Regions from separate parts of the Chelatococcus daeguensis genome, predicted to be linked through region 1. Evidence: predicted binding sites of a transcription regulator. Region 1 holds the regulator's gene; each other region holds the start of a gene.

Region 1 (3,271 bases):
CAGGAGAATGCCCGCGCCAACGGCGACCAGATCGAAGCGCTGTCGACGGTGGCGGCCGGGCGCTTCGTGCGCGAGGCCGGGCTCGATTTTCGCGAAGGCGAGATCCTGCTGCAGGCCGGCCGGCAACTCGCCCCCTCGGCAGTTGCGCTCGCCGCGGCCATGGGCCATGCGGCGCTGCCAGTGGTGCGGCGGCCGCGCGTTGCCATTCTGGCAACCGGAGACGAACTCGTCCGCCCCGGCGAACCGAGCCGACCCGATCAAATCGTCGCCTCCAACACCTATGCCGTTGCGGCCATCGCCGAACGGGCCGGGGCCGAAGCCATCGACCTCGGCATCGCCGGTGACGATCTCGCCGCGCTCTCTGCCGCGATCGATGCGGCCAAGGAGGCCCGGGCCGACGTGCTCGTGACACTCGGCGGCGCCTCGGTGGGCGATCACGATCTCGTGCAGCGCGCCCTTTCGGCGCAGGGATGGCAGCTCGGCTTCTGGCGCATCGCCATGCGCCCGGGCAAACCCCTGATGCACGGGCGCCTCAGCGCCATGGCCGTGCTCGGCCTGCCGGGCAATCCCGTCTCCAGCATCGTGTGCGCGCTCATCTTCCTCGCGCCGCTCGTGCGGGCGCTGAGCGGCGATCCGGATGCGGCCGAAATCGCGACCCTGCCGGCCCGGCTCGGCAGCGATTTGCCGGCCAATGACGAGCGGCAGGACTATCTGCGCGCCCGCCTCGCGACGGCCGACGACGGCACCCTCGTCGCCAGCCCCTTCCCGCGCCAGGACAGCTCCATGCTGCGCCTCATGGCGGAGGCCGAGGCGCTCGTCGTGCGTGCGCCCCATGCCCCCGCCGCCCGGGCGGGCGAGCCCTGCCGCATCATCCGGCTCTGAACTTCGCCTCGGTCGAACTTGCGGAACACACCGGGAACGTCTAATCTCGTTCATGATTTGTTTTCGACTCGCATCGACAATGCGATTCGACGAGGGGGAGCGAGATCGCCGGCCATGCTGACGCGCAAACAGCACGAACTCCTGCGTTTCATCCACGAACGCCTGCGTGAGACCGGCGTGCCGCCGTCCTTCGACGAGATGAAGGAAGCCCTCGATCTTAAGTCGAAATCCGGTATCCATCGCCTCATCGTGGCGCTGGAGGAGCGCGGCTTCATTCGCCGGCTTCCGAACCGCGCCCGGGCGCTCGAGGTGCTGCGCCTGCCCGACGGCGTCGCCGCAGCCCCGCGCGGGCGCTTCAACCCGAGCGTGGTCGAGGGCGGGCTTGGCAAGGTGCGCGCGCCGGCGCCTCAGGCGGTCGAACCCGCTGTCCAGACAGTTGCGATTCCTGTCATGGGCCGGATTGCTGCCGGCACGCCCATTTCCGCCATCCAGAGCCGCAGCCACACCGTCTCGCTGCCGCCGGACATGCTGGGCAGCGGCGAGCACTTCGCGCTCGAGGTGCGCGGCGATTCGATGATCGAGGCCGGCATCCTGGATGGCGATACGGTCGTCATCCGCAAGCAGGATACGGCGAATACAGGGGATATCGTCGTCGCCCTGATCGATGACGAGGAGGCAACGCTGAAGCGCCTGAGGCGCCGCGGCTCCTCCATCGCGCTCGAGGCGGCCAACCCGGCCTACGAGACGCGCGTGCTCGGCCCCGACCGGGTGCGCATCCAGGGCAAGCTCGTCAATCTGCTGCGTCGCTACTGACGTCGGGCTCCTGATCCTCCCCGCCCGTCTCATCGGCTGACGCGGGCGATGGCCGGCCCGTCGCGGCGCCGGCCGCCGTGGACAACGGTCGTGAAGGAAGCGCCTGCATCCAGGCGCGGCGCTCGTCGGAGGGCAACTGGCCGATGAGCCGATCGCTGCCGCCATTCCCGAGGATGACGGCCATTGCGCCGTTCTCGCGCAGCTTCGTGCGGTCGATGACCACGGGCGCTGCACAGCCGGGCGGGACGGTGAGCGCAGTGACGAGGATGTCGGCCCGCCGGCAGTCCTCGACGAAGGCCGAGGGGCGGCGCACCAGGGCGACCATGCGGCCGTCGACCGCCTGCATGGTGCAGCCGTCGCGGTCGCAGAAGACTCCGCTTTTGAGGCTTTCGTCGCCCGGCTGCCTCGCATCGCCGTCTGCGCGCAGCCATTGGGCGACGACGAAGGACGAGGCGCGGCCGAGCACGGCGAGACGCCCCTCGACACCCCGGACGGCCGCGCTCGCACCGTTGCGGTCGACGAAGATGTCCGGCCGCGCCGCTCCCGCGGCGATGGCGAGGGCGGCGGCCGCGGGCACGGCGGCGAGCCAGCGCAGCGGCGAGATGCAGATGGTCAGCACGAGCAGCGCCAGCGAGAAGAGGATGAGCGCGCTGCCCGGAAAGGCCGGTATCGCCATCACGGACAGGCGCCAGTCCTGCATGGCGTGGGAGACCGCGAGCACGATGGCCGTGCCCTGCCCCATCAGCCACCAGATGGGCGCGTCGAGGCCGAAGGGGTTGAGCAGAACCCCGAGCACAGCCGCCGGCATGACGATGAAGGAGACGAAGGGCAGCGCGATGCCGTTGCCCACCACGCTCAGCGGCATCGCCGTCTGGAAGTGATAGGCGCCATAGGCCCCTGTCGCCAGGGAGGCGACCAGGGTCGTGACGACGAGGGTGACGGTCCATCGCCACGCATGGCACAGGGCGCGCGCGACCGGACCGAGCGACGCCTCGCCCCTGCCCGGACGGGCCGCCTGCCATTCCGCGAGCGCCACGAGACAGGCCACTGCCGAGAACGACATCTGGAAGCTCGGCCCGAGCACTGCCTCCGGCTCGAGGGCGAGACACAAGATGGCGGCGAACGCGAGATTGCGCATCGAGAGCGCCGGCCGGTCGGCGAGAATGGCGCCGAGCATGGTCAGTGTCATCATCAGCGCCCGCTGGGTGGCGACGTCAGCACCCGAGAACAGGCAGTAGCCCACGGCCCCCGCCATGGCCGTCGCGGCGGCGATCTTCTTGATCGGCCACGTGAGGGCGATGGCCGGAAAGAGCGCGAGGAGCGCGCGCACGGCCCAGAACACCGTGCCGGCGGCGAGCGCCATGTGCAGACCGGAGATCGACACGATGTGATAGAGGCCGGCGGCGCGCAGGGCCTCGTTGGTATCCTCGGTAATGAGGCCGCGCTTGCCGGTGACGAGCGCAGCCGAGACAGCCCCCTCCTGCCCGCCGGCGGCACGGGCGATGCGCGTCGTCAGCGCATTACGCGCCTCGTCAAGCCATGTTGCAAGGGCCAGGCGCCAGTCCGGCACGCGCGG
Region 2 (3,271 bases), 1.6 Mb from region 1:
GATCAGCGCGGCAGCGCCGGTCACGAGGTCATGAGAGGTGGTCAGAAGGTCCATCCGGCAGATCAGCTCAGCTTTTCGTTGCTGCGCAAACTCCCATGGAGGCGTTGAGATTGCGTTGGCAGGCGTGCTGAATCGCCCGTTAAGCCGTTCAGGCTGGTACGGCGAGCCGTTCGAGCGTCGTGCGGAAGGACAGCGCTTCGGCGAGATGCAGGCGCCCGACCCGTTCCTCGCCGTCGAGATCGGCGAGGGTGCGCGCCACCTTCAGCACTCGGTGATAGCCGCGGGCTGTGAGGCGCATGGCGTCGGCCGCTTCGCGAATGAGGGCAAGGCCGGCATCGTCCGGCCGCGCCACCTCCTCGAGCACTGGCACGGGGCAGCGGGCATTGGTGGTGACCTCGGCGAGGCCGAGCGCGCCATAGCGGGCGCTCTGCACGGCACGGGCGCGCGCGACACGCTGCGCCACCTCCGCCGAGCCCTCGGTCGGGGGCGGCAGGATGAGATCCGCCGCCGTGACGGCCGGCACCTCGATGACGAGGTCGATGCGGTCGATCAGCGGACCGGACAGCCGCGCCTGGTACTGCGCCATGCAGCGCTCGTTGGGCGAGCGCCGGCAGGCGAAGCCGGGCTCGGTGGCGCGGCCGCAGCGGCAGGGGTTCATGGCGGCGACGAGCTGGAAGCGGGCCGGATAGCTGACACGGTGGTTGGCGCGTGAGATCAGCACCTCGCCGGTTTCCAGCGGCTGGCGCAGGCTGTCGAGCACCTGGGGCTGGAACTCAGGCAATTCGTCGAGGAAGAGCACGCCGTGGTGGGCGAGCGAGACCTCGCCGGGCCGGGCCCTGAGACCGCCGCCCACGAGCGCGGCCATGGAGGCGGAATGATGAGGTGCGCGAAAGGGCCGGCGGTCCGTCAGGGCGCCCTCGGCGAGGAGGCCGGCGACGGACTGGATCATCGACACTTCGAGCAGCTCGGCCGGGGCGAGGGGCGGCAGGATCGAGGGCAGGCGCTGCGCCAGCATCGACTTGCCGGCGCCTGGCGGGCCGTTCATGAGCAGGTTGTGGCCGCCGGCGGCGGCGATTTCCAACGCCCGCTTGGCGCTTTCCTGGCCCTTGATGTCCCTCAGGTCCGACAGGTCGGCGCCGGGGCGCGTCACCGCCGGCGCGGGTCGGGCCATGACCTGCGTGCCCTTGAAGTGGTTGGCGAGCTGGACGAGGGAGCGCGGGGCGAGGATGTCGAGATCGCCGCTCGCCCAGGAGGCCTCTGGGCCACAGGCGGCCGGGCAGATGAGGCCGTGCCCGCGCGCATTGGCGGCGATGGCGGCCGGCAGCACACCGGCGACGGCCGTGACGGACGCATCGAGCGCGAGCTCGCCAAGCACTGTATAGCCGGCAAGGGCATCCGCAGGCACCGCGCCGATGGCGGCCATCACGGCAAGCGCGATGGGCAGGTCGTAGTGCGAGCCCTCCTTGGGCAGGTCCGCCGGGGCGAGATTGACGGTGATGCGCTTGGCCGGCAAAGCGAGCCCCGCCGCCATCAGGGCCGAGCGCACGCGCTCGCGGCTCTCGGCCACCGCCTTGTCGGGCAGGCCGACGATGGTGAAGGCCACATTACCCGGCGCGATCTGCACCTGCACGTCGACGGCGCGTGCCTCGATGCCCTCGAACGCGACCGTCGCGACCCTCGCCACCATGCTCTTTCCCCCGGCCCGGGCGCACCTTAACGGCGATCGCGGTCCCGCTCAAGAACAGGAAGAGAACAAAAGCCGGCGCCATTGCGGCGGGTATCCGCTTTCGGCGGCGGCAGGGCAGGGTTGCAAAGACGTCGCGGGCTTCGCCCGCCCCAACGCGCTATGCCCTTGTCTGGCGGCTGCTGCGCGCCGTCGGGGATGAAGGTCCGGGACATGGAATTCGATGCCGCGCTCCTGGCGCTGCCGGTCAAGATGGTGCTCGTCGCCGCGATCGTTGTCTCGGGCTCGCTCGTGGCGCAGAAGGCGGGGCCCTTCGTCGGCGGCCTGATCGCGACGCTGCCGATCTCCGCCGGCCCGGCCTATGTCGTGCTCGCCATGGACCACGGCCCGGCCTTCATCGCCGAAAGCGCGGTCGGCAGCGTCAGCATCAACGCCGTCACGGTGATCTTCGCCATGACCTATGCGGTGCTCGCCCGGCGTGGCGCGGGCGGGCTCGGCAGCATCGCCGGAGCGATCGGCGTGTGGCTCCTCGCCGCCCTCGCCATCCGCACGATGACGCCGCCGCTGTGGTTCGGCCTGCTTGTCAATGCCGCGGCCCTTGCCGTGGGGGTGCCGCTGGCGCGGCGCTTCTCGCGGGTCGTGATTCCGGCCTCGGATGGTCCCCGTCCGGTCGACCTGATGCTGCGCGCGCTCGCCGTCGCGACGCTCGTGGGCGTTCTCAGCGTCGTCAGCTGGCATATCGGGGCGGTCGCCTCGGGCATTCTCGCCCTCTTCCCCATCGTCATCTCGAGTATTCTCGTTGTGACTCACCGGGCCATCGGCGGGCCGGCGGCCGGTGCCGTCGCGGCGAGCAGCGTCTATGGCCTCGCGGGCTTTGCGGCCGCGCTGACGGCGGTTCACCTCGCCGCCATTCCCCTGGGGTCGGCCGCCGCGCTGCTGATCGGCCTTGCCATCTGCGTCATGTGGAACGGCATGCTCTTCACGCTGCGGCTGAGGCGGCTGCGCCGGGTCGCGGCAGCGGCCTGACTAGTGACGGTCGCGTTCGGCCCGCAGAGCCTTGAGGCCGTAGAGCGCCTCGAGCGCCTCGCGGGGTGACATCTCGTCCGGATCGATGCCGTCGAGTGCTTCGCCAAGCGCGTCTTTCTGCGGTGCCGCGGCGGCAGGGCGCGGCGGCATCGCGGCGAAGAGCGGCAGGTCGTCGACGAGGGTGGCGACGGGCTTTTCCCGTTCGGTCTTCTCCAGCTCATCGAGGATGGCGCGGGCGCGAGCGATGACCGGGGGCGGCAGGCCGGCGAGCTTGGCCACCTGGATGCCGTAGGAGCGGTCGGCTGCACCGGGGACGACCTCGTGCAGGAAGACGACGTCGCCTTTCCATTCGCTTACCCGCACGGTCGCGTTCTCCACACGGGGCATACGTTCGGCAAGGGCGGTGAGCTCATGATAGTGGGTGGCAAACAGCGACCGGCAGCGGTTGACCTCGTGCAGGTGCTCGATCGCCGCCCAGGCGATGGACAGACCGTCGAAGGTCGCGGTGCCGCGGCCGATCTCGTCGAGGATGACGAGCGCACGCTCGCCCGCCTGGTTGAG
Region 3 (3,271 bases), 1.2 Mb from region 1:
TCGCGCGCCGGCCGGCCGGTGGCGACCGCAAGGCGCGTGACCCGCCCGTCGGCGCGGAAGAAGGCGGCCTCGAAGCGCCGTCCGCCCTCGCCGCGCTCCGCGAGGATGCGGCCGGCGCGGTGGGCGAGCCCGGCGAGGGCGGCGTCGATGTCCTCCTCGCGGGCCACGGGCTCGGCGAAGCGCCGCTCGACGAGGCAGGGTGGCAGCGGCCGGCGCGGCGAGATGCCGATGTCTTCCTGGCCCAGGATACGCGCGAGACGGACCGGCAGGTCCGCGCCGAAGCGGGCGGCAAGCGGCGCGCGCGGGCGCTCCGCCAGGTCGCCCACGGTCTTCAGCCCCGCCCGGGTGAGGGCGAGCAGTACTTCCGGCGAGACGCCGAGCGCGGCCGCCGGCAGCGGCCGCACCGCCATCTCCTCCTCGCCGGGCGGGACGATGTCGTGCCGCCCGAGCGCCTTGCGGCCGAAGCGGGCGAGCGCCGCTGCCGCCTGGGGCGTGCCGGCGACGCTGCCCCGCACGGTCAGGCCACCGCGGGCGAGGCCCTGCATCACCGTCCGGCGCAGGCCGGCCTCGCTGGCGAAGAGATGGACGCAGCCGGTGATGTCGAGCACGAGGCCGTCGGGCTCCTCGATGGCGACGAGCGGCGTATAGCGGTCGCACCAATCGGCGAGGCGGGCGAGCAGGGCGGCATCGGCCGCGCGGTCCATGTCCACCGCGACGAGATGGGGAATGCGGGCGCGCGCATCAGCCAGGGTGAGGCCGGGGGTGAGGCCGAGCAAGAACCCCTGCCGGTCGACGGCGGCAAGGCGCAGCGCGCTCGAGACCTTCTCGACGAGGACGAGCGGCGCCTCAGCCTGTGCGGGCGAGGGGGGCGAGGTCCGGCGCTGCCGGTCGGCCGGCAGGAAGGGGAACCACAGGGCGAGATAGCGGCGCGGGCTCGCGGAAGAGACGGTGCTCACGGTGCCACTCCAGGCGCCAGCGGCGGCCCTCAAGGCCGGCGCGATGGCGCAGCAAGGTGATGTCGAAGGCGGGATGGCCGGGGGCGTTGGCGGCCAGCGGCCGGGACGGGGCGGCGGCGGCCGACCAGCGTGTCGCCGCCGCGCTCGGCCGGGGCGTCGCCGCGATGCGCAGCAGAAGGGCGGGAACACCGGATTGCTCGGCCGCGAGCGCGAGGCGGCGGCTCGCCGTCAGGTCGAGGGATTTCGGGTCGCCCCACGGCTCGATGACGACGGCGCCGAGCGCCGGGCAGCGCAAGGCCTCCGCCCCCGCCTGCAGCACGCAGGTGGCATCGGGCCCCGTCACCACGACGAGCAGGCCCGGGTCGAGCCCGAGGGCGGCAAGGCCCGGCGCGTGAAGCGCGCCGGTTTCCGCCACGGAAAAACCCTGCCGCACCCAGACTACGCGGCGGTCATCCGCCGCGGCTCGCGCCGCAAGGGCGGCGGCAAGACCGGCAGCGGCGCCGGCATCCGCCTCCTCGTGCGCGAAGATCTCGTGCACCGCGGCCCGGAGGAAGCCGCCGCCCAGCAGCCCATCCACGGCCGGCGCCCCGCATGTGAAGCGCCGGCCTGTTTCGGAAGCCGCCGGTTCGATCGCGGCAATGCTCCGCCGCAGCGCCTGCAATGTATCCTGCACCGCGCTCATGATTTTTGTTCCTGTTTCGTTCTATAACGACTCAGGAGAACGCGAGAGTCAATGCCGGGCCCGCGAGCGCCGTCAGTGGACAGCCGGCATGAGCGGCCGTACCTGGCGGCGGCCGTTCATGCCGCCGCCAGCAGATGTCCGATGGCGAAAGGGAAATGAGAGTGGGGATGCTCTTCAGCGGAAGAGGGAATCGACGTCGTCCTGCGACACGACGTTCATGTCGCCGGCGAGCGGCGGCCCGTTGAGCAAGGCCTCGTCGCCCTTCTCCTCCTCTTCCTCCACCTCGGCCTCGGCAAGGCTCGAGAGGCTGTCCGGCCCGCCCCAGATTTCCATCATGCTGGCGACACGCTCCTCGATGAACTTGAGCGTGCCGACCACCTTGCCGATGCGCTGGCCGGTGAGATCCTGGAAGTTGCAGGCCTCGAAGATGCGGATAACCTGCTCGTAGATGTGGTTGGCGAGTTCCTGCTGCTCGCCCGTGAGCTGCTCCATCAGCACGCCTGTGGCGTCGTTGATGGCCTCCGCCGAGGAGAGGATCGTCTCCGTGGCGCTCTCGGTGTCCGAGACGACGGCGTCGAGCTCGTCTGTCACGCGGCTCTTCTGCTCGCCACGCAGACCCTTGGCATGAAGTGTCGCGAGCTCCAGCTTCGTCCTCTGGATGCTGCGCTGGATGGCGTCGACATCCTGCCAAAAGGCGCCACCTTCCGAGATCTGACCGATTCGCTCGTCGCGGCTGTTGATGGCTTCGACCAGAGTGCGCAACTCGGCGAGCTGCTGCGTGATCTGTTCGAGCTGCGCCGACACCGCCGGGCTCCCCATGAGTGTGTCGCCGAAACCGGTCTCGACCATGGATTCGATGCGAAACGGCCGATGGCCCGCAGTCATCGGCACCTCCCTTTTTAAGGATTGGTCAATTCAGGGCGTTACTATACGTGCTCGGCTTCAACCAAGGCAAACGGTCCGGCTTCCGTCATGCAAGCTTCGTGCAAGTTTTCTGCAAGAGTCTCCGCGCAGCGAAATGCGCCCCTGTCAACAAAGTGCAAAGCGGTGGAGTGAACTATGGCGCTTGATCTTTCGATGCCGATCCTCGTGGTCGACGATTATAAGACCATGGTTCGCATCATCCGCAACCTGTTGAAACAGCTCGGCTTTCAGGATGTCGACGAGGCGGCCGACGGCACCGAGGCCTTCGCCAAGATGAAGGAGCGCGACTATGGTCTCGTCATCAGCGACTGGAACATGGAGCCGATGACTGGCTACGAACTGCTCAAGCAGGTCCGCGCCGACGAGAAGCTCGCCCACACGCCCTTCATCATGGTGACCGCCGAGGCGAAGTCCGAGAACGTCGTCGCTGCCAAGAAGGCCGGCGTCAACAACTACATCATCAAGCCGTTCAATGCGCAGACACTGAAAGGCAAGATCGAGGCGGTCTTCGCTGAGCAGTAATCCTCTGCGCATTCGTTCGAATGGGCCTGTGGCGCACGCCCTGCCGGGGGCAGGGCGTGCCACTTTGTATTTTAAGCGTGTAAATCCGATGGTTTCTGCTGGTCCGAGACGGTCTGGCAGGCTGCTGCCGGTCCGGCTTGTCTTGCCTGGCAGCAACTTTTAATATCAGAGACTTGTAGATGGGCGC

What was found. The regulator LexA, encoded in region 1, represses DNA repair genes until DNA is damaged. The targets are predictions, from matches to a motif close to TGTTCNNNNTGTGTTCNG.
Region 2: a site for LexA is predicted at 1,738-1,755, ahead of BOQ54_RS16760 (YifB family Mg chelatase-like AAA ATPase). Genes of this name have one in related genera too.
Region 3: a site for LexA is predicted at 1,645-1,662, ahead of BOQ54_RS15220 (ImuA family protein). Genes of this name have one in related genera too.

The regions. Positions count from the first base shown of each region.
Region 1 is NZ_CP018095.1:1,965,979-1,969,249, reverse strand. Features, by position in the region: gene BOQ54_RS09365 (molybdopterin molybdotransferase MoeA) at 1-882, shown strand, start outside; gene lexA (transcriptional repressor LexA) at 997-1,695, shown strand; gene BOQ54_RS09355 (ComEC/Rec2 family competence protein) at 1,673-3,271, opposite strand, start outside.
Region 2 is NZ_CP018095.1:3,524,719-3,527,989, forward strand. Features, by position in the region: gene BOQ54_RS16755 (ATP-binding protein) at 1-54, opposite strand, end outside; gene BOQ54_RS16760 (YifB family Mg chelatase-like AAA ATPase) at 149-1,687, opposite strand; gene BOQ54_RS16765 (hypothetical protein) at 1,898-2,710, shown strand; gene mutS (DNA mismatch repair protein MutS) at 2,711-3,271, opposite strand, start outside.
Region 3 is NZ_CP018095.1:3,194,558-3,197,828, reverse strand. Features, by position in the region: gene BOQ54_RS15225 (Y-family DNA polymerase) at 1-956, opposite strand, end outside; gene BOQ54_RS15220 (ImuA family protein) at 847-1,638, opposite strand; gene BOQ54_RS15215 (protein phosphatase CheZ) at 1,813-2,523, opposite strand; gene BOQ54_RS15210 (response regulator) at 2,698-3,084, shown strand.